DNA from 4 places in the Nocardiopsis sp. LDBS0036 genome. Region 3 is predicted to be linked to each of the others. Evidence: predicted binding sites of a transcription regulator. Region 3 holds the regulator's gene; each other region holds the start of a gene.

Region 1 (5,033 bases), 130 kb from region 3:
ACGACCGCCCGCCGGGGGTTCAGGACCCGCGCCAGGAGGACGAAGGCCTCGGCCGCCCCGGCGGTGAGCAGGACCTCGCCCGGCTCCCGTCCGTGGCGCCGGGCGACCGCCTTCCGCGCGCGGGAGGGGTCGGGGTAGGCACCCAGGCCGGTCAGCGAGTCGGCGAGGAGCCGCCCCAGCCAGGCGGGCGGCGTCCGGCCCCGCACGTTGACGGCCAGGTCGAGCAGCCCGCCGCCGACCTCGGCGTCACCGTGGTGGCGCAGGTCGTGGCCCGCGTCCATGTACTCCCCCACCCCGTATGTTCCTTTCTTCGCAGGAAAAACATCGCACCATACGGCATCAGCAGCCCTTTCTGATAACAGGGGGTGCCTTCGCCACATATTCGGACGTGCCGTTGGTGGCGCGGCTCACGGCCCTGTGTCAGGGTGTGCGCGTTCCCACCCTCAGGGCCCCCGCCCGATCCGAGAGAACGGACACACGATGCGAAGGCGTACCCTCCTGGCCGGTGCCACCGCCGCTGCAGGACTGACCGCGCTGGGCACCGCGCTCACCTCCGCCCGCCCCGCACTGGCCGACACCGGCGGCGACCGCACGGTCCCCCGCGTGCTGGCGGAGCCCTCCGCCTCACACGGACTGGTCCGCCCCGACCTGCGCTTCGACATGGTGGCCGTCACCGGTGACCCCGGAGAGGCCGACGCGGCGGTCCGCTTCGAGACCGCCGACGGCCTGGGCTCGTGGAACCCGGTGCACCTGCACACCGGGGGCCGCGACGGCCGGGACCCGGTCGCCGCCGCGCTGGTGCGCGCGCCCGAGGGCGCCACCGGTTACGAGGTGCGTTCGAGAGGGGGGACCGCGGCCGTGAACCTGCGCGACGGAGAGGGTCTGCGCTTCGGCGGCCCCGCACAGGCGTCGCTGTCCGCGGAGGCCTCCGGTACGCTGCGCGGCCGGACCAGCGTCCCGTTCCGCACCCGCGCGGGCTGGGGCGCCGACGAGTCCTGGCGTTTCGACGACCAGGGCGACAACCTGTGGGAGGCGGAGTTCCACCCCGTGCAGGCGCTGACCGTGCACCACACCGCGATGCCGACCGGGGACGACCACGCGGCGGACGTGCGGGCGGTGTACTACCTGCACGCGGTGCAGCAGCTGTGGGGGGACATCGGCTACCACGTGCTCATCGACCCCGACGGGGTGGTCTACGAGGGCCGCCACTCGGGCGAGGACGGCGTGCCGGTCTTCTCCGGGATCCCGCGGCCGGGGCGGGCCGAGTCGGTGACCGCGGGGCACGCCTACGGGTTCAACCAGGGCAACGTGGGCGTGTGCCTGCTCGGGGACTTCACCGACGAGCTGCCCACGCGGGCGGCGCAGGACTCCCTGGTCGACGTGCTGCGCGTGCTGTGCGCGGTGACCGGCGTGGACCCGGCCGGGCAGATCGAGTACGTCAACCCGGGCACGGGCGTGGTCACGCCGGGCGACGCGATCTCCCGGCACCGCGACTGGCTGGAGACCGAGTGCCCGGGCAACGCCTTCTCCGAGGTGTTCGACAGCGCGGTCCGCCAGCGCGTCATCGCGGGCCTGGCCTAGGCGGACGGGGGGTGCCCGCCGGAGCCGTGGTCCGCACGCGGTCCACGGCCGCCCCGACGGGTACTCCCTGGTCGGGGCGGTACGGCCCGCCCCTCGGGGCTCGTGGAGAAACCCGGGTGCCGCACTCGGACTCTGCGCGTATCGTGAGCGCACTCCGACCCGAGGGGAGAGGCGTGACCATCGCACAAGACAGACCGATACTGCCGTCAGTGATCCTGGAGACCGAGCGCCTGCGGCTGCGCCCGTTCGTCGAGGGCGACGTCGACGACGTACACGCGTCCTGCACCGACGCCGAGCTCCAACGCTGGCTCCCCCTCCCCCTTCCCGGGGTGCCCTACACCCGGGAGGAGGCCGAGCGGTGGTGCTGTGAGGTGGCCCCCGCCCTGCGTACCTGCGGTGAGGGACAGCAGTGGGCCATGGTCGAGCGGGAGTCCAAGCGGCTCGTGGGCTCGGTGGGCCTGGTGCGTGTCGTGTGGGCGTCGATGAACACCGAGGTCGGGTACTGGGTCTCGCCGTGGGGCCGCGGCCGCGGATACGCGACGGAGGCCGCCGTGGCCGTCTCCCGCTGGGCGCTGGACCAGGGCTTCCAGCGGGTGGAGATCAAGGCCGCCACCGGCAACACCGGGTCGCGCCGGGTCGCGGAGCGGTCGGGGTTCAGCCTGGAGGGCGTCGAACGCAGCGCGATGCCGCTGCACGAGGGCCGCGCCGACCTGGCGGTGTACAGCCTGCTCCCCGGCGACCTGGGCTGACCGGCGCACCCCGTCCGCACCGTGCTCCCCAGCCGCACCGGTCGTACCGGGCACGCGGCCGGGGCCGCACGCCCCCCGGCCCGCGGTCGCGGAGCGTACGGGGCACGCGGACGGGGCCGCGTCGCGGTCGCGGAGCGTACGGGGCCGCAGCGGACGTGCCCGGCGGCTGCCCCACGAACGGACACCGCCCGAGCGGGTACCGCGTGCGCGGCGCCACCGGGGATCGGCGCGGAGGAGGGCGGGCGCGGGGCGGGCGGCGTCAGCCGGGGCCCGGTGGGGGCACGGCGAGCCGGCCCGGGGGCCGCCCCCGAGCGCGCCCTACCCCCACACGCGGGAGAGCAGCCACCTTCCGGTGGCCGTGTCGTGGCGCAGTTCGTACACCCCCTGGGACTGGGCCGTGCCCGCCTCCACCCGCCAGTGCCTGCGCTCGGGCGCCTGGGACTCACGCGCCGGTGTCCAGTCCATGCGCAGCGTGACCCAGTGTTCGAGGATCCTGCGCACTCCGTACACCCTGCCGTTCCACACGAACCGGGCCGGGCGCCCCTCGTCCTCGACGACGGTCACCTCCGCCCCGTAGTACCGTCCCACGACACTTCCCCTCAGCATCATCCGCCTCCTGTCAGTCCCGGCACACGCCACCGGGACACCCATCCGTGGGGAAGACGCGGCCAGGTGTTCGAACGTGTGTTCTAATCCTAGCGAAAACCGGTGCCTCCGGGGAACCGTTTCGGCGCGAGGGGCATCCCCACGACTGACACGGCGCGTCCGCGCGCCGCTTTCGAACACCCCGCCCCCGGATCCGGGCCCCGCGTCCGTGGAAGCCGAGGGGGCTGTCAGTCCAGAACGCACCAGCGTGACGGCATCGGTACGCTGTGAGCGCGAACTCCACGATTCATATGAGGACCCCCAACTGTGACGTCGAACGGGCACCAGAGCGGCAAACCCCTGCGCGCGGGGGACCCGCGCGAACTCGACGGTTACCGCATCGTGAGCCGTCTCGGCCGGGGCGGTATGGGCACCGTCTACCTCGCCAGGGACGCCTCCGACCGACCCGTCGCAGTCAAACTCATCCACCCCGACCTGGCTGACGACGAGTCCTTCCGGCTGCGCTTCGCCCGCGAGGTCGAGTCCGCGCGCCGTGTGGCCCGCTTCTCCACCGCGGGGGTGATCGACGCCCGCCTGGAGGGCGATCCCCTCTTCATCGTCTCCGAGTACGTGCCGGGCCCGAACCTGGACGAGGCGGTCCGCGCGGACGGCTCGATGACGGGCGGCACCCTGGAGGGCCTGGCCATGGGCGTGGCCGCGGCGCTCACCGCCATCCACGGCTCCGGCGTGGTCCACCGCGACCTCAAACCCGCGAACGTACTGCTCTCCCCGGTCGGCCCGAAGGTCATCGACTTCGGCATAGCCCGCGCCCTGGACGAGGCGGCGGACGCGGTCACCCGCTCCAGCCAGCTCATGGGCACCCCCTCGTACATGGCCCCGGAGCTGATCCTGGGCGAGCGGGCCACCGCGGCCGCCGACATCTTCGCGTGGGGCTGCCTGGTGGCCTTCGCCGGTACCGGCACCGCCCCCTTCGACGCCGCCACGGTGCCCGCCGTCCTGCACAACATCTCCTCGGCACCGCCGCGCCTGGACGGCCTGGACCCGGATTTGTACGACCTGGTCAACGCGGCGCTGGACAAGAACCCGGCCAACCGGCCCACCTCCAAGCAGCTCCTGGCCAGGCTGACCGGCCAGGAGGACCCGCAGGAGGCCGAGGTGGAGCGCACGATCAGCACCTCGTGGGCCCCGCCGAGCAGTTCCCCGGTCCCGGGGCAGCCGCCCCAGGACACCGGGGTGCGGGAGAGCGGGCCCGCGGCGCACCAGACGCCGAGCGGACCGCAGCAGGTGGACGCGCGGCACCCGGACAGCGGACCGCAGCAGGGCGCCGCGCTCCCGGACGGCGGCCAGCCCCTCCACACGCAGGCCGCGCGGCACAACCCGTACGTGCCGCCCGCCCACGTCCAGCACCCGGTACAGCCGCCCCACGTGGTCCAGCAGCCCGGCGTGGAGCAGCACCACGGCAACCCGGGGCCGCAGCCCCCGGGACCCCAGCCGGGCACGGGGCACGGCGGGTACCCGCCCCAGGGCCAGCCTCCGATCCATGGCCAGCAGGTTCCCGGCCACTACGCCAACTCCGGCGGTCAGGCCCCCTGGACGCACCAGGCGCACGGCGGTTACGCGTCCTCGCCCCAGGGCCGGCCCGCCTTCAACGCCTACTCCGGTCCCGGCGGTCCGGGAAACCCCGGCGGACCCGGCGGTCCGGACCCAGCGGGCCGACCCGCCGGGCCGTCCGGCGGCTCCCCGCGCAGACGCAGGCGTCTGGTGGTGATCGGCGCGGCCGCGGGCGCGGTCGTCCTGGTGGCCGCCGTGGGCGCGACGGTCCTGCTCAACGGCGGCCCGGAGATCCCGGAGAACACCGTCTCCGTCTACAACACCGATTTCACCACCGATCCCGGCTGGGTCAGCAGGACCTACGAGCACGAGGAGTCCGACGGCTACTGGGCCGAGCGCAGGGGCGCCCTGCTCCAGCTCGACCCCGAGGACAGCCCCAGCCGGGGCGAGGTCGTGTCGCTGGACCGCGAGGAGGTCCTGCCGGACGACGTCCTGGTGAGTACCACCGCGTACGTGGTCCAGGGCCCGGAACAGGCGACGTTCGGC
Region 2 (5,033 bases), 3.1 Mb from region 3:
GACGGGGCGGGCGGTCCCGGCGGAGGGCACCACCGGCCCGACCGCTGTCGGCGGCGACGGTTCAGAAGTCGGGGTCGGGGGCGTGGAGTTCGGCCTCCACGCCCTCGCGTTCGAGTTCCTCGCGGACCACCCGGTAGGACAGGCCCGCGGAGTAGCCCTTGCGGGCCAGGAAGCCCAGGGCGCGGCGGATCCGCGTCTCCTCGTCCCTGCCCCGGGTGGCGGCCAGGCGGCGGCGCGCCAGGTCGCGGGCGGCCTCCTCCTCGTCCTGGTCGCTGAGTTCGCCGACGGCCTCCCGGACGGTGTCCTCCTCCACGCCGCGGGTGCGCAGCTCCTGGGCCAGGGCGCGGCGGGAGAGCCGTCTGCCGTGGTGGCGGGAGGACACCCAGGCCTGGGAGAAGGCGGCGTCGTCGATCAGTCCGGCCTCGCCGAACGTGTCCAGGACCGAGGTGACGACCTCCTCCTCGTACTCCCGACGGTGCAGCGCCCGCTCCAGCTGGGCGCGGGTGCGCGGGGAGTGGGTGAGCATCCGCAGGACCAGGGCGCGGGCCTCGGCCTCGGGGTCCTTCCCGGGCGGGGCCGCCCCGCCCGGGGAGGGGCCGTCGTCCTCGGGGTGGTGCCGGTCCGGGGACCGGCTCCCCTCACGCATCAGCCGCGGGCGCCTTGGGGGTCCTGGCCGCGGCGCGCTTGGCGGGTGCCTTGGCCGCGGCGGCCGGGTCCGCAGCCGCCTCAGCGGCGGCCTTGGCCGGTTCGGCGGCCGGGCCGGAGGCGCTGTCGTCGCCCTTGACGGGCACGCCCAGCTTCTCCTTGATCTTCTTCTCGACCTCGTTGGCCATGTCGGCGTTCTCGCGCAGGAAGTTGCGCGCGTTCTCCTTGCCCTGGCCCAGCTGGGTGCCCTCGTAGGTGTACCAGGCGCCCGACTTGCGGACGATGCCGTGCTCCACGCCCAGGTCGATGAGGCTGCCCTCGCGCGAGACGCCCACCCCGTAGAGGATGTCGAACTCGGCCTGCTTGAAGGGCGGCGCGACCTTGTTCTTGACGACCTTGACGCGGGTGCGGTTGCCGACCGCGTCGGTGCCGTCCTTGAGCGTCTCGATGCGGCGCACGTCCAGGCGCACCGAGGCGTAGAACTTGAGCGCCTTGCCGCCGGTCGTCGTCTCGGGCGAGCCGAACATGACGCCGACCTTCTCGCGCAGCTGGTTGATGAAGATCGCGGTGGTGTTGGTCTGGTGGAGCGCACCGGCGATCTTGCGCAGCGCCTGGGACATCAGGCGGGCCTGGAGTCCGACGTGGCTGTCGCCCATCTCGCCCTCGATCTCGGCGCGGGGCACCAGGGCCGCCACGGAGTCGATGACGATGATGGAGACCGCTCCGGAGCGGATGAGCATGTCGACGATCTCCAGCGCCTGCTCACCGGTGTCCGGCTGCGAGAGCAGCAGGTCGTCGGTGTTGACGCCGATCTTCTTGGCGTACTCGGGGTCGAGCGCGTGCTCGGCGTCGACGAAGGCCGCGATGCCGCCCATCCGCTGGGCGCTGGCCACCGCGTGCAGGGCGACGGTGGTCTTACCGCTGGACTCGGGGCCGTAGATCTCCACGACGCGGCCCCGGGGCAGGCCTCCGATGCCGAGCGCCACGTCGAGCGCGATCGCCCCGGTGGGGATCGACTCCACCGGCGGGCGGTCGTCGTCGCCCAGGCGCATGATGGAGCCCTTACCGAACTGCCGCTCGATCTGGGCGAGCGCTGTTTCGAGAGCCTTGTCTCGGTCTCCAGATGCCACGGGATACCCCTGTTGTTGGGTGGATGCCTTTTTCTTCATGGTGAGCACGACGCTACGCGGTCGCTACGACAATCGCGACGTCCCACGTCCGCCTGTGGATAACCCACCCTACCCGAACCTGTGTTCGATGTGGCGTACGAAACGGATGCGACCTCGCGGGAGGTCCGTCGCCGGATCAGCGTCTGGAGGCGGGCAGGTCGAAGGCGTCGCACACGGCGCGCCACACCTCCTTGGCCGCCACCCCGTCGGCGAGCGCCTGCTCGACCGTGCGGGACCCGAGCCCCTCCAGGACGTGGTCGCGGGCCACGCTCTGCGCGTAGGCCTCGCCGAACTGCTCGTGCATGTTGTGCCAGAAAACCGTGAGTCTCATCGGGCCCAGTATCGGTGATCGCGGCGTCCGCCGCGCCCCCTCCCCTTTGTCGCCGCCCGCGGGCAGACTGGCGGCATGAGCCGTGCGCCCCGCCCCCTCGAACGCTTCGGACCCGCCACCAGGGCCTGGTTCGACCGGGCCTTTCCCGCGGGCCCCACCCCCGCCCAGACCGGCGCCTGGGAGTCGGTCCAGCGCGGGAGGAACACCCTGGTGGTGGCCCCGACCGGCTCGGGCAAGACCCTGTCGGCCTTCCTGTGGTCGCTGGACCGGCTGTCCTCGGCCCCCGTCCCCGAGGACCGCGCCCGCCGCTGCCGGGTGCTGTACGTGTCCCCGCTCAAGGCCCTCGCGGCCGACGTGGAGCGCAACCTGCGCGTCCCCCTGGCCGGGATCGCGGCCGCCGCCGAGGCCGGGGGGCACGCGGTCTCCCCGGTCACCGTGGGGGTGCGCACCGGCGACACCCCCGCCGCCGAGCGGCGCAGGCTCGCCACCCGGCCGCCGGACGTGCTCATCACCACGCCCGAGTCGCTGTTCCTGGTGCTCACCTCGCGGGCCAGGGAGGGGCTGGCCGGGGTGGAGACGGTCATCGTCGACGAGGTGCACGCGCTCGCGGGGAGCAAGCGCGGCGCGCACCTGGCGCTGAGCCTGGAGCGGCTGGACGCCCTGCTGGACCGCCCGGCGCAGCGGATCGGCCTGTCGGCGACCGTGCGCCCGCCCGACCTGGTGGCGCGGTTCCTGGGCGGCGCGGACGTCGTGGCCCCGCCCGGCTCCCCCGGCATGGACCTGCGCGTGGTGGTGCCCGTCCCCGACATGGAGGAGCCCGGCGTCCCGGAGCCGACCCGGCCCTCCGGCGGCGGGGACGCCCGGGACGCGGGCGGCGGGTCCCTGTGGCCGCACGTGGAGCGGCGGGTCCTGGACCTGGTGGAGGCCCACCGCTCCACCATCGTGTTCACCAACGGACGCCGCACCGCGGAGAAGCTGTGCGCCCGCGTCAACGACCTGCACGCCGAGCGGCACGGCGGGCGTCTGCCTCCGGAGGAGGTACCCGCCCAGGTCATCGCCCAGTCCGGGCACAGCCGCGGCGGCCCGCCGGTGGTCGCCCGCGCCCACCACGGCTCGATGTCCAAGGCCGAGCGGGCCCTGATCGAGGACGAGCTGAAGCAGGGGAGGCTGCGCTGCGTGGTGGCCACCTCCAGCCTGGAGCTGGGCGTGGACATGGGCGCGGTCGACCTGGTGGTGCAGGTGGCCTCGCCGCCGTCGGTGGCCAGCGGCCTGCAACGGGTCGGCCGGGCGGGGCACCAGGTGGGCGAGACCTCGCGCGGGGTGTTCCTCCCCCGGTTCCGGGGCGACCTGCTGGCGACGGCCGTGGTGGTCGGGCAGATGCGCGCGGGCGCCATCGAGCGCCTGGAGATGCCGCGCAACCCCCTGGACGTGCTGTCACAGCAGGTCGTGGCGATGGCCGCCATGGACGACTGGCCGGTGTCCGAACTGGCCGCCCTGGTCCGGCGGGCCGCGCCCTTCGCCGACCTGGCCGACACGGTGCTGGAGTCGGTCCTGGACATGCTCTCCGGCCGCTACCCCTCGGACGAGTTCGCTGAGCTGCGCCCCCGCCTGGTGTGGGACCGGGAGGCGGACGTGCTCCGGGCGCGCCCGGGCGCGCAGCGGCTGGCGGTGGTCAGCGGCGGCACCATCCCCGACCGGGGCGTGTACGGGGTGCACCTGACCGGGCGGGACGGGGACCCCGCGCCGGGACGGGCCCCCACCCGGGTCGGCGAGCTGGACGAGGAGATGGTCTACGAGTCGCGGGTGGGCGACGTGTTCGTGCTGGGGTCCACCTCGTGGCGGATCGAGGCGATCACCGCCGACCGGGTGCTGGTCTCCCCCGCGCCGGGGCGGCCGGGCCGGATGCCGTTCTGGAAGGCCGACGCGCAGGGCAGGCCCGCGGAGCTGGGCCGGGCGGTGGGCGCGCTGACCCGGGAGCTGGCCGCGGCGGAACCGGCGCGGGCGCTGGCCCTGGCCGAGGGGGCCGGACTGGACGCGTGGGCCGCGCGCAACCTGGTGGAGTACGTCTCCGAGCAGCGGGAGGCCACCGGGCACGTGCCCGACGACCGGACCGTGGTCGTCGAGCGCTTCCGCGACCAGGTCGGGGACTGGCGCGCGGTCGTGCACTCCCCGCTGGGCGCGCGGGTGCACGCGCCGTGGGCGATGGCCCTGGCGCGGCGGCTGCGGGACCGGTTCGGCGCGGACGCGCAGGTCGTGCACGGCGACGACGGGATCGTGCTGCGGCTGCCGGACGCCGGGGGCTGGGACCGGCCGGGCGAGCTGGCCGACCTGGTGGCGCTGGACCCCGAGGAGGTGGAGGAGGCGGTCACCGGGGAGCTGCCCGGGTCGGCGCTGTTCGCCGCGCGGTTCCGCGAGTGCGCGGCGCGGGCCCTGCTGCTGCCCCGCCAGCGGCCGGACCGGCGGATGCCGCTGTGGCAGCAGCGGCTGCGGGCCTCCAACCTGTTGTCGGTGGCGGGCCGCTACGGGTCGTTCCCGATCGTGCTGGAGGCGGTGCGCGAGTGCCTGCGGGACGTGTTCGACGTGCCGGCCCTGGTGGAGGCGCTGGAGGGCATCCGGTCCCGTCGGACACGGGTGGTGGAGGCGCGCACCGAGGCGGCGTCGCCGTTCGCGCGCTCGCTGATGATGGAGTACACGGCGGCGTTCCTGTACGAGGGGGACGCCCCCGCGGCCGAGCTGCGCGCGCAGGCGCTGACCCTGGACGCCTCGCTGCTGGCCGACCTGTTGGGCGAGGCGGACCTGCGGGAGCTGCTCGACCCGCGCGTGGTGGAGGAGGTCGGCGCGCTGCTGCAGCGGACCGCCCCCGGCTCGGGTGCCCGGGACGCCGAGGG
Region 3 (5,033 bases):
AGCTACGACGCGCAGAACCCGGGCGACCGGGAGCGCATGGTCGCGGGCGCCGAGGAGTTCGCGCTGTCCGTGACCGAGGCGCTGCCGGACTCCATCCCCGAGTGAGGCTCCGGCGCGGTTACCAGGCCGTGCCCAGGAACTCCTCCAGCGCGGGCGCGACCTCCTCGGCGAAGGGGCGCTGTTCGTCCAGGACCGTGGCCCCGGGCTCGTCCCGGTAGCGGCGGAAGATGTGGTCGGTGTCGGGGACGTCCACCCGTCGCGCGCCGTCCAGACCGGTCATCAGCCGGTCCACGTCCTGCCGGGAGACCTGCGCGTCCCGCTCCCCCCACAGCACCAGCACCGGGGTGCCCCCGGGCAGGTCCTCCGCCAGGTCGACGGGGTCGAAGGCGTCCATGTAGGCCAGGAAGTCCTCGTTGACCGGGGTGTAGACGCCCAGGCCCCCACTGGGCATCTCCACCCCGCTGAGCGCACGCCCGGACCTGATCGCGGCCCGTCCGGCGCGGGAGTCCGAGAGGAGCTGGACCACCTGTCCCTCCTCCACCTGACCCGAGGCCTCGACGGCACGCGCCTGCTCGGTGAGCTGGCGGTCGATCAGGTCGAGGTAGCGCGTACCGGGAGGCGCGGCCAGCACGAGCGCGGGGGAGGGGTGCTCCGCGCCGATGAGATCGTGGGCGCGCAGCGCGTACAGGGCGCCCTCGCTGTGCCCGACGACGACCACCCGCTCGGGGTCCACCTCGGGCTGGGAGACGAGCTCCTCGTAGGCGGCCGCGACCTGCTCGTCGAAGATCACCGGGTCCACCGGCGCGACCTCGCCGCCGGGGTCCGGCGTCTCGAAGTCCGCACCGCTGCCGTACTTGTCGTAGCGCAGCGAGGCCACCCCGACCTCGGCGAGCACCCGGGACAGGTTCTGGTTGGTGTTGGCGTCGGGGCGCACGGAGCTGTTGCCGTCGCGGTCGGTGGGACCGCTGCCGGAGATGATGAGCGCGCCCGGAACGGTACCGGAGACGTCCTGGGGCATCCGGAAGGTGCCGGACACCTCGTGCCCGCCGCCCTCGAAGGCCACCTCGCGCTCGACGCCGCCGACCCCCGGCGCCTCGGCGGCCCCGTCGTCGGCGGGGGCGCAGGAGGCGGTCAACAGGACGGCGCTCGCCGCACCGAGCAGTGCGGTGCGCCAGCGGGCGGCGGGGGAGGAGGCACGTGTGAACACCTCCTCAGCCTAGCGGCCCGCGTCCGTCGGCCCCGCATCGTCCACAGGGGGAAGCGCCCCCGATCCCTCCGAGGGGAGAGGGACCGGAGACGCGGGTACGCGGGGACCTCAGACGCGGCGCATGACCGCGACCACCTTGCCGAGGATGGTGGCGTCGTCGCCGTTGATCGGCTCGTAGGCCTCGTTGCGCGGCATCAGCCACACGTGGCCGCCCTCCTCGCGGCGCAGTACCTTGACGGTCGCCTCCTCGTCGAGCAGCGCCGCCACGATGTCGCCGTTGTTGGCGTCCTGCTGCTGGCGCACCACCACCATGTCGCCGTCGGTGATGGCGGCGTCGGTCATCGAGTCGCCGACCACGGTGAGCATGAACAGGCGCCCCTCACCCACCAGCTGACGCGGCAGGGCGAGCACGTCCTCCACCGACTCCTCGGCCAGGATCGGACCACCGGCGGCGATCCGGCCGACCAGCGGCACGGCGGCGGCGCGCGAGAGGTCGATGTCCTCGGGCACCAGGGTCCGCCCCGAGGCGCGCCCGGGCGTGCGCAGCTCCACCGCGCGCGGCCGGTTCTGGTCCCGGTGCAGGTAACCCTTGCGCTGGAGGACCTTGAGCTGGTGCGCCACGCTGGACGGGCTCGACAGGCCGACCGCTTCCCCGATTTCCCTTATCGACGGGGGGAAACCCCGCTCCCGGACATAGCGCTGGATGCAGTTCAGCACGCTCTGCTGGCGCGCGGTGAGTTTGGGGGCTTCGGGCGTGGACCCGCCCGTGTTCTCCGCTGGTGCGAGAACGGTGGCGGTGTCTGCGGTTCCGGGATTCTCCTCCGGCACGGCCGGGCCTCCTCGGCATTCGGTTCGGTCAGGGCCTGCTTGTGTGACTGGCCACCCCCGGTCCGCGACCGTGCCGACCTGGGGGTCCACGTGATGGCGAAACCGGTGTGAAATCAAGGTCAACTTTAGTCGTTGCACACGGTGATATCAAACAAGCGTTCGAGGCTGGGGACAATTGCCGTCGCGCGTATTCGCGGACAATTTCCGGCCTGCACTTACGTGTGTACACGCGTTCACGCGCTGTTGTCCCCGGAATGCGCGAACGCGTGTCCGTGGCAGCGGTTCCGGCCAGGCACGGGGGTCTTATCCCGGGGCGAAGGCTCGACCGAAATCCCCGCGACGCCGGGATTCCGACGCCCGCCGCCGGGGCGCGGGGGCTCCGGGCGGCGACGCTATCCTTGAGCGCGGTGCCGGGCCGCCCCCGCAGCGATCCGCCCGCGCCGACCTCCCCGCCCCGTCCCGCCGCCGCGGACCGCGATGCCGCGCGGCCGTTCGGTCGTGTCCGTGACACGCCCGTGCCGGGGTTGCGGCGGGTCAGGAAGAAGTCTAGGTTCGACCACAACATCTGGTGTGGCGACAGGGGCGATTGCCCAGAAGTTGTGGTTTAGTGGTACCTAGGCGTTGTCGTTCGGTGAGAGAAGCAGGTGAACCAGGGTGCACTGTCCGTTCTGCCGCCATCCGGACACCCGGGTGATCGACAGCAGGTCCACCGACGACGGCGCGGCCATCCGACGCCGCCGGTCCTGCCCCGTCTGCGAGCGCAGGTTCACCACCCAGGAGACCGTCCTGCTGATGGTGGCCAAGCGCTCGGGGGTCACCGAGCCCTTCAGCAGGACCAAGATCATCGCCGGGGTGCGCCGGGCCTGCCAGGGCCGCCCCGTCTCCGAGGACGCCCTGGCCAAGCTCGGCCAGCAGGTCGAGGAGGAGATCCGCGGCCGCGGCCTGGCCGAGGTACCGGCCCACGAGATCGGCCTGGCCATCCTGGGGCCGATGCGCGACCTGGACGAGGTCGCCTACCTGCACTTCGCCAGCGTCTACCGGGGCTTCGAGAGCCTCTCCGACTTCGAGGCCGAGATCGCCAGCCTGCGCCAGGACCGAGAGGCCGAGACCGACGGGGGCGCCGGGACCGGCGGCCGGAGCGGCGCCGCCACGGGGTAGCGCCCCTCGCGGCCGCACGCCGACCGCCTGCGGTGCCACACCACCCCCGGGACAAGGACGCCGGGCACGGTCGGTGACCGTGCCCACGAGTGAGGGGAGACCCGGCGATGACGGAGACCACCAGCGGTCCGGCCGGACGCAAGGGCAAGGGCAGCCGCAAGGGGATCAGGGTGAGGCGCGTCTTCACCACCCCGGGCACGCACCCCTACGACTCCCTGGAGTGGGAGCGCCGCGACGTCGTCATGACCAACTGGCGCGACGGCACGGTCAACTTCGAGCAGCGCGGGGTGGAGTTCCCCTCCTCCTGGTCGATGAACGCCACCCAGATCGTGACGAGCAAGTACTTCCGCGGCGCGGTGGGCACCCCCGAACGCGAGTGGAGCCTCAAACAGCTCATCGACCGCGTCGTCGGCGTCTACACCGAGACCGGCCGCGAACACGGCTACTTCGCCTCCGCCGAGGACGCCGAGGTCTTCGACCACGAGCTCAAGCACGCCCTCGCCCACCAGCTGTTCAGCTTCAACTCCCCGGTGTGGTTCAACGTCGGCACGAACTCAAAAGCCCAGGTCAGCGCGTGTTTTATCCTGTCCGTGGACGACACCATGGAGTCGATCCTGGACTGGTACAAGGAGGAGGGGATCATCTTCAAGGGCGGGTCCGGCGCGGGTGTGAACCTGTCGCGCATCCGCTCCAGCAAGGAACTGCTCTCCTCCGGCGGGACCGCGTCAGGCCCCGTCTCCTTCATGCGCGGCGCCGACGCCTCGGCCGGGACCATCAAGTCCGGCGGCGCCACCCGCCGGGCCGCAAAGATGGTCGTCCTGGACGTCGACCACCCCGACATCGAGGACTTCGTCGAGACCAAGGCCCGCGAGGAGCACAAGATCCGTGCCCTGCGCGACGCCGGGTTCGACGTCGACCTCGGCGGTGACGACATGTTCAGCGTCCAGTACCAGAACGCCAACAACTCCGTGCGGGTCTCCGACGCGTTCATGCGCGCCGTGGAGAGCGGCTCCGACTTCGGCCTGACCTCCCGCACCACCGGCGAGGTCGTCGCCACGGTGGACGCCAAGGAGCTGTTCCAGCGCATGGCCAGGGCCGCCTGGGAGTGCGCGGATCCGGGCATCCAGTACGACGGCACGATCCAGGACTGGCACACCACGCCCGAGAGCGGACGCATCAGTGCGAGCAACCCGTGTTTTCCGGCTGATCAGCGCGTGCTGACGGATCGCGGACATATACCGATCGGTGATCTGATCAAGCGCGCGGCCCGAGGCGAGACCTTCGCCGTGTACACCAACGACATCACCGCTGAGACGGACGCCCAGAACGCTGTGGTGGCGACGATCCCCACCCAGTACATGGTCACGGGGACCAATGAGATCCTCGAACTGCGTTTCTCTGACGGCTCTCTCCTGCGCTGCACCCCCAACCACCGTCTGTGGACCGAGAACCGCGGCTGGGTGCACGCTGAGAAGCTGCTCTCCGATGACCGGGTCGTCCGTTCCTTCCAGTACGCGCCTCGTTCGAACCCGGCGCTGCGGATTCCCCGTGCGGCGCTGGAAGCCGTACGGACGGTGGCGGCCTTGCCGAGTGTCCGTCCTCTGTACCTGCCGGAGAAGTGGGACGAGGATCCCGACCTCGCGCACTACCTCGGCTGGCTCGTGGGGGACGGCTCGGTCGGTGATCAGGCGGTGGTGACCGTCTACGGTACGGCTGAGGAGCAGCAGAACGTCCTTCCTCGGCACCAGGCGCTCATCGAGCGTCTCACCGGGCACCGGAGCAAGCCGAGCCTCCAGCCGAACGGGACCCAGCAGCTCAGAATCACGCGTCGCACGATGGT
Region 4 (5,033 bases), 360 kb from region 3:
CCAGCGGGAAGGCGACGTCGACCCCGTGGAGGTTGTTCTCGCGCGCTCCCCGGACCACCAGCTCGTGCCCCCGGGTGAGGGGGCGGCGCTCCACGGGCACCTCGATGCCGCGCTTGCCGGACAGGTACTCGCCGGTGAGGGAGTCCTCGGAGGTGAGCAGCTCGTCCACGATCCCCGAGACCACGACGTGGCCGCCGTGCTCACCCGCGCCGGGGCCGATGTCCACGACCCAGTCGGCGGCGCGGATGGTGTCCTCGTCGTGCTCCACGACGATGAGCGTGTTGCCGATGTCGCGCAGGCGCTGGAGGGTCTCCAGCAGGCGCGCGTTGTCGCGCTGGTGCAGGCCGATGGAGGGCTCGTCCAGCACGTACAGCACGCCCACCAGGCCGGAGCCGATCTGGGTGGCCAGGCGGATGCGCTGGGCCTCCCCGCCCGAGAGCGAGCCCGAGGAGCGCGCCAGGCTCAGGTAGTCCAGGCCGACGTCGAGCAGGAAGCCGAGCCGGGCGTTGATCTCCTTGAGCACCTGGGCCGCGATGACCGCGTCGCGCTCGGAGAGCGTGAGCCCGGCCAGGAAGGCCGCGCTGTCGCTGAGCGGCATCTGGGCCACCTCGGCGATGGACTTGCCGCCCACGGTCACCGCGAGCACGACCGGCTTGAGGCGGGTGCCCTCGCAGGTCGGGCAGGGCACGGTGCGCATGTACCCCTCCAGCCGTTCGCGGCCGTAGTCGCTCTCGGTCTCGGAGTGGCGGCGCTTGACCCAGGGGATGACGCCCTCGAACTCGGTGTAGTAGGAGCGGTTGCGCCCGTACCTGTTGCGGTAGCTGACGTGGACCTGGGTGTCGTGCCCCTCCAGCAGGGCCTTGCGCGCGCGGCGCGGCAGCCGCTCCCAGGGGGTGTCCAGGTCGAAGCCGATCGCCTCGCCCACCGCCTTGAGGATGCGCTCCCAGTAGCCGCTGTTGGGCCCGCCGGACCAGGGGCCGATGGCGCCCTCGGCCAGCGTCTTCTCGGGGTCGGGGACCAGGAGTTCGGGGTCGACCTCCATGCGGGTGCCCAGGCCCGAGCACTCGGCGCAGGCGCCGTAGGGGGCGTTGAAGGAGAAGGAGCGCGGTTCGAGCTGTTCGAAGGACAGGTCGTCGTAGGGGCAGTACAGGTGCTCGGAGAAGACCTTCTCGCGGTCGGGGTCCCCGGCCTCCACGTCCACGAAGTCCAGGATGATGGTGCCCCCGGCCAGCTTGAGCGCCGTCTCCACCGAGTCGGTCAGGCGCCCGCGGGAGGAGGGCTTGACGCTGAGGCGGTCCACGACCACGGCGATGTCGTGCTTGTCGTAGCGGCCCAGCTTGGGCGCCTCGTCCAGGCGCACGGCCTGCCCGTCCACCACCGCGCGGGTGTAGCCCTTGGACTGCAGGTCCTTGAACAGCTCGACGTACTCGCCCTTGCGTCCGCGCACGACGGGGGCGAGCACCTGGAAGCGGGTGCCCTCCTCCATCTCCAGGACGCGGTCCACGATCTGCTGCGGGGTCTGGCGGGCGATCTCGCGGCGGCACTCGGGACAGTGCGGGACGCCGACGCGCGCCCACAGCAGCCGCAGGTAGTCGTAGACCTCGGTGATGGTGCCGACTGTGGAGCGGGGGTTGCGGCTGGTGGACTTCTGGTCGATGGACACCGCCGGGGACAGGCCCTCGATGAAGTCCACGTCCGGCTTGTCCATCTGCCCCAGGAACTGGCGGGCGTAGGCCGACAGCGACTCCACGTAGCGCCGCTGGCCCTCGGCGAAGATCGTGTCGAAGGCCAGCGACGACTTGCCCGAACCGGACAGGCCGGTGAACACGATCATGGAGTCGCGCGGCAGGTCCAGCGAGACGTCCTTGAGGTTGTGCTCCCGGGCTCCCCGGACTACCAGTTGTTCGACCATCGAGTGAGACATCCTTCGGCTCTGGCGCACAGGACGCGGACCCCGTCGCGTGACGTCGGCTGACCCGTGTGGAACTTCGCGTGCGGCGGTCGGGACCTCCCGGAGACCGCCCGGGCCCCGGAGACGGGCCGCTGAGGAGAGGGGGGAGGACGCTCGCCTCTCCCGCCCGTCCAGCCTAACGACCGCCGACGACGGTTTCTTCCACCTCGCAGAACAAGGTGGCACCCCGGCGCCGGAGCGCTCAGGGTGCCACCACTATAGACGAACAGCTGTTCGAATCCGGCCGTTTCCCGGAATGTCCTCGACGCGCCCGCGGGCCCGCCGTCCGCTCAGGAGCGGTCCGCCGGGGAGTCGACGGAGGGGTCGCGCTCGGTCTTGAGCTCGGGGTTCTTGCGCTCGTCGGCGCGGGACTTGATCAGGCTGCCGACGATGGTGATGGTCATGATGCCCAGGATGACGGTCAGCGACAGGCCGATGCCGACCTCGGGCACGTGCACGCCGTTCTCGTGCAGGGCGTGCAGGATCATCTTGACGCCGATGAAGACCATGATCGCCGACAGGCCCCAGCTGATGTAGGCCAGGCGGTCCATCAGACCGGCCAGCAGGAAGTACAGCTGGCGCAGGCCCAGCAGGGCGAAGGCGTTGGCGGTGAAGACGATGTAGGCGTCCTGGGTCAGACCGAAGATCGCCGGGATGGAGTCGACGGCGAAGACCAGGTCGATCATGCCGATCGCGACGATGACCAGCAGCATCGGCGTGATGTGGCGGCGGCCGTCGAGCTTCACGGTGAGGTGGGCGCCGTGGTAGTCGTCGGTCACCGGCCAGAAGCGCTTGAGGAGGCGGACCACCGGGGTCTGGGTGAAGTCCTTCTCCTCCTCGTCGCCCTTCATGTGGTCGCGGACGATCTTGTAACCGGTGTAGATCAGGAAGGCGCCGAAGAGGTAGAAGACCTCGCTCCAGGCGTTGATGACCTGGGCGCCCAGGACGATGAAGATGCCGCGCATGACCAGCGCGATGACGATGCCGACGAGCAGGACCTCGTGCTGGTACTTCTTGGGCACCGCGAAGGAGCCCATCAGGAGGTAGAACACGAAGAGGTTGTCGATGCTCAGGCTCTTCTCGGTGACGAACCCGGCGAAGTACTCGGCGCCCGCGCCGCCTCCGCCGAAGTACCAGACACCGAAGCCGAAGATGATGGCGATGCCGATGTAGAAGGCCGCCCACCAGGCGGCCTGCTTCATGCCGAACTCCTGGGGCCCCTTCGTCTTGCTCCAGGGATGGTCGACGATGATGAGGTCGATCACCAGGATGGCGACCATGGCGCCGATCGTGGCGACCCACACCCACAAGGGAACGTTCACGGAAAGTCTCTCCTCCGGTCAGTGCGCGCGGGCTGTGTGCACGCACGTCGAACCACCGGAGGTCTCTCCCGCTCGCAGCGAAGCGCTGCGAACCGGCGGCACCGGGAGGACGACTCTGTCCGCCGTGATGACGGCACCGCCGCGACAGGGATACTCCCCTCACGTGTCAGGCCAGGATACCGGTGCCACACCGTGGGCGGCACACACCGGACCGTAGTCCAGGATGACATCTCCACCCCCGCGAGGTGAAGTCCCGGTGGAGGTGGCATCGACCGCACCCCGGGGACAGGTCCACCCAACCCCGGGGCCATCCCGCCCCCCGCTCCCCTCGCGCCCCACGTCACCGCCGCAGCACCGTCTTGTACACGCCCGCGGCGGCCTCCACCGCGTCCTCCTCGCTCGGCAGCGCCTTGGCCGCCTCGCGCGAGCGCGCCCGCAGGTCCTCGGCCAGCGCCGGGTCGTCCAGCACCCGGCCCACGGCGGCGGCGAAGGCCGCGGGATCCCCCGGCGGCACCATCAGCACCGTCCCCGAGTACAGGTCCGGGATGCCGCCGACCCGCGTGGAGACCACCGGCAGCCCCGCGCGCAACGCCTCCATGATCACCAGTGAGGGCCCCTCCCACTGGCTGGTCAGGCAGAACACGTCCGCCGCCGCCAGCAGGTCCGCCACGTCCGCGCGGTGCCCCAGCATGCGCACGTCCGCGCGCATCTCCGCGGCCGTGTCGTGCAGCTGCCCCCACAGGGGCCCGTCCCCGGCGATCGCCACCACCGGTTCGGGGCGGCGGTCGGCGATGGCAGGCGCCGCCGCCAGGAGCATGTCCAACCCCTTCTGCTCGGCCAGGCGGGCGACGGTCAGCAGCAGCGGCCGCTCCGGCAGCACCGCCAGGTCGGCCCGGGTGGCCTCGCGCCCGTTCACCGGAGCGCCGGTCTCGGGAGCGGCCACCACCGCCAGCCGCGCGTCGCGCGCCCCGACCGAGCGCAGCCTGCGCACCAGGTCGCCCGACACCCCCAGCACCACGTCCGCCCGGTGCGCCACGATCCGCTCCAGCACCGGGTAGGCCGCCGACAGCGCCCCCCGCACCAGCGGCGGCGCGTTGTGCGCGGTCACCACCAGCGGAGAGGCGCCGGCCAGCGCGCACAGGGCCCCGGCCCGCAGCCCGTGCGCGTGGACCACGTCCGCGCCCCGGGTCAGGGCGCGCAGGCGCAGCACCGCGCCGGGATCGCCCGCGGAGGGCGCCGCTCCGATGCCGACCGGGGAGAAGCGCATGCCCTCCGAGGTGAAGCCGAACTCGCGCTCGGCGGAGGCCGGGCCCAGCACCGCCACCCGGTGGCCGCGCGCGGCCAGGCCCGCGCCCAGCGAGCGCACATGGCGGCCCACCCCTCCACTGCTGGTACCGATGACCAGCGCGATCCTGGCGTTCAACGCCTCTCCCTCCTGCGTTCGAGTACGGTCCCGACCCGGTCGGCGACGGCACGCACCGCCGGACGGTCCACCACCGCCGCGACGGCCGCGTAGAGGGCCAGCGCCGCCGTCGCCGCCACCGCGGCCGCCGCCACCGTCTGCCACACGCCGTCCGCGGGCAGGGCCGCGGCCACCGCGCGCCCCGCGGTCCACCCGACCACACCGCCCAGCGCCGCGGCCAGTACCGAGCGCGCCACACCCGTCAGGGCCGCGCGCCCGTGCGTGCGCGCCACCGCTACGCACAGCAGGGCCGCGGCCAGGCTCAGGCCGACCGTGCTGGCCGCGCCCAGCCCGGCGA

The links. Region 3 encodes LexA, which represses DNA repair genes until DNA is damaged. Its sites were predicted from a motif close to TCGAACANNTGTTCGA; they were not measured.
Region 1: UIS43_RS10845 (DUF6504 family protein) is a predicted target of LexA. The motif match lies at 3,007-3,022, and genes of this name have one in related genera.
Region 2: recA (recombinase RecA) is a predicted target of LexA. The motif match lies at 1,888-1,903, and genes of this name have one in related genera.
Region 4: uvrA (excinuclease ABC subunit UvrA) is a predicted target of LexA. The motif match lies at 2,174-2,189, and genes of this name have one in related genera.

What each region holds. Positions count from the first base shown of each region.
Region 1 is NZ_CP141103.1:2,585,984-2,591,016, forward strand. Features, by position in the region: gene cobC (Rv2231c family pyridoxal phosphate-dependent protein CobC) at 1-281, opposite strand, end outside; gene UIS43_RS10835 (peptidoglycan recognition family protein) at 481-1,581, shown strand; gene UIS43_RS10840 (GNAT family N-acetyltransferase) at 1,755-2,330, shown strand; gene UIS43_RS10845 (DUF6504 family protein) at 2,649-2,939, opposite strand; gene UIS43_RS10850 (protein kinase) at 3,243-5,033, shown strand, end outside.
Region 2 is NZ_CP141103.1:5,889,791-5,894,823, reverse strand. Features, by position in the region: gene recX (recombination regulator RecX) at 62-646, opposite strand; gene recA (recombinase RecA) at 639-1,775, opposite strand; gene UIS43_RS25070 (DUF3046 domain-containing protein) at 1,951-2,145, opposite strand; gene UIS43_RS25065 (ATP-dependent helicase) at 2,221-5,033, shown strand, end outside.
Region 3 is NZ_CP141103.1:2,451,271-2,456,303, reverse strand. Features, by position in the region: gene UIS43_RS10290 (hypothetical protein) at 1-105, shown strand, start outside; gene UIS43_RS10285 (S9 family peptidase) at 119-1,207, opposite strand; gene lexA (transcriptional repressor LexA) at 1,316-2,035, opposite strand; gene nrdR (transcriptional regulator NrdR) at 2,690-3,193, shown strand; gene UIS43_RS10270 (LAGLIDADG family homing endonuclease) at 3,301-5,033, shown strand, end outside.
Region 4 is NZ_CP141103.1:2,095,267-2,100,299, forward strand. Features, by position in the region: gene uvrA (excinuclease ABC subunit UvrA) at 1-1,912, opposite strand, end outside; gene UIS43_RS08740 (TerC family protein) at 2,242-3,273, opposite strand; gene UIS43_RS08745 (glycosyltransferase family 4 protein) at 3,614-4,696, opposite strand; gene murJ (murein biosynthesis integral membrane protein MurJ) at 4,693-5,033, opposite strand, start outside.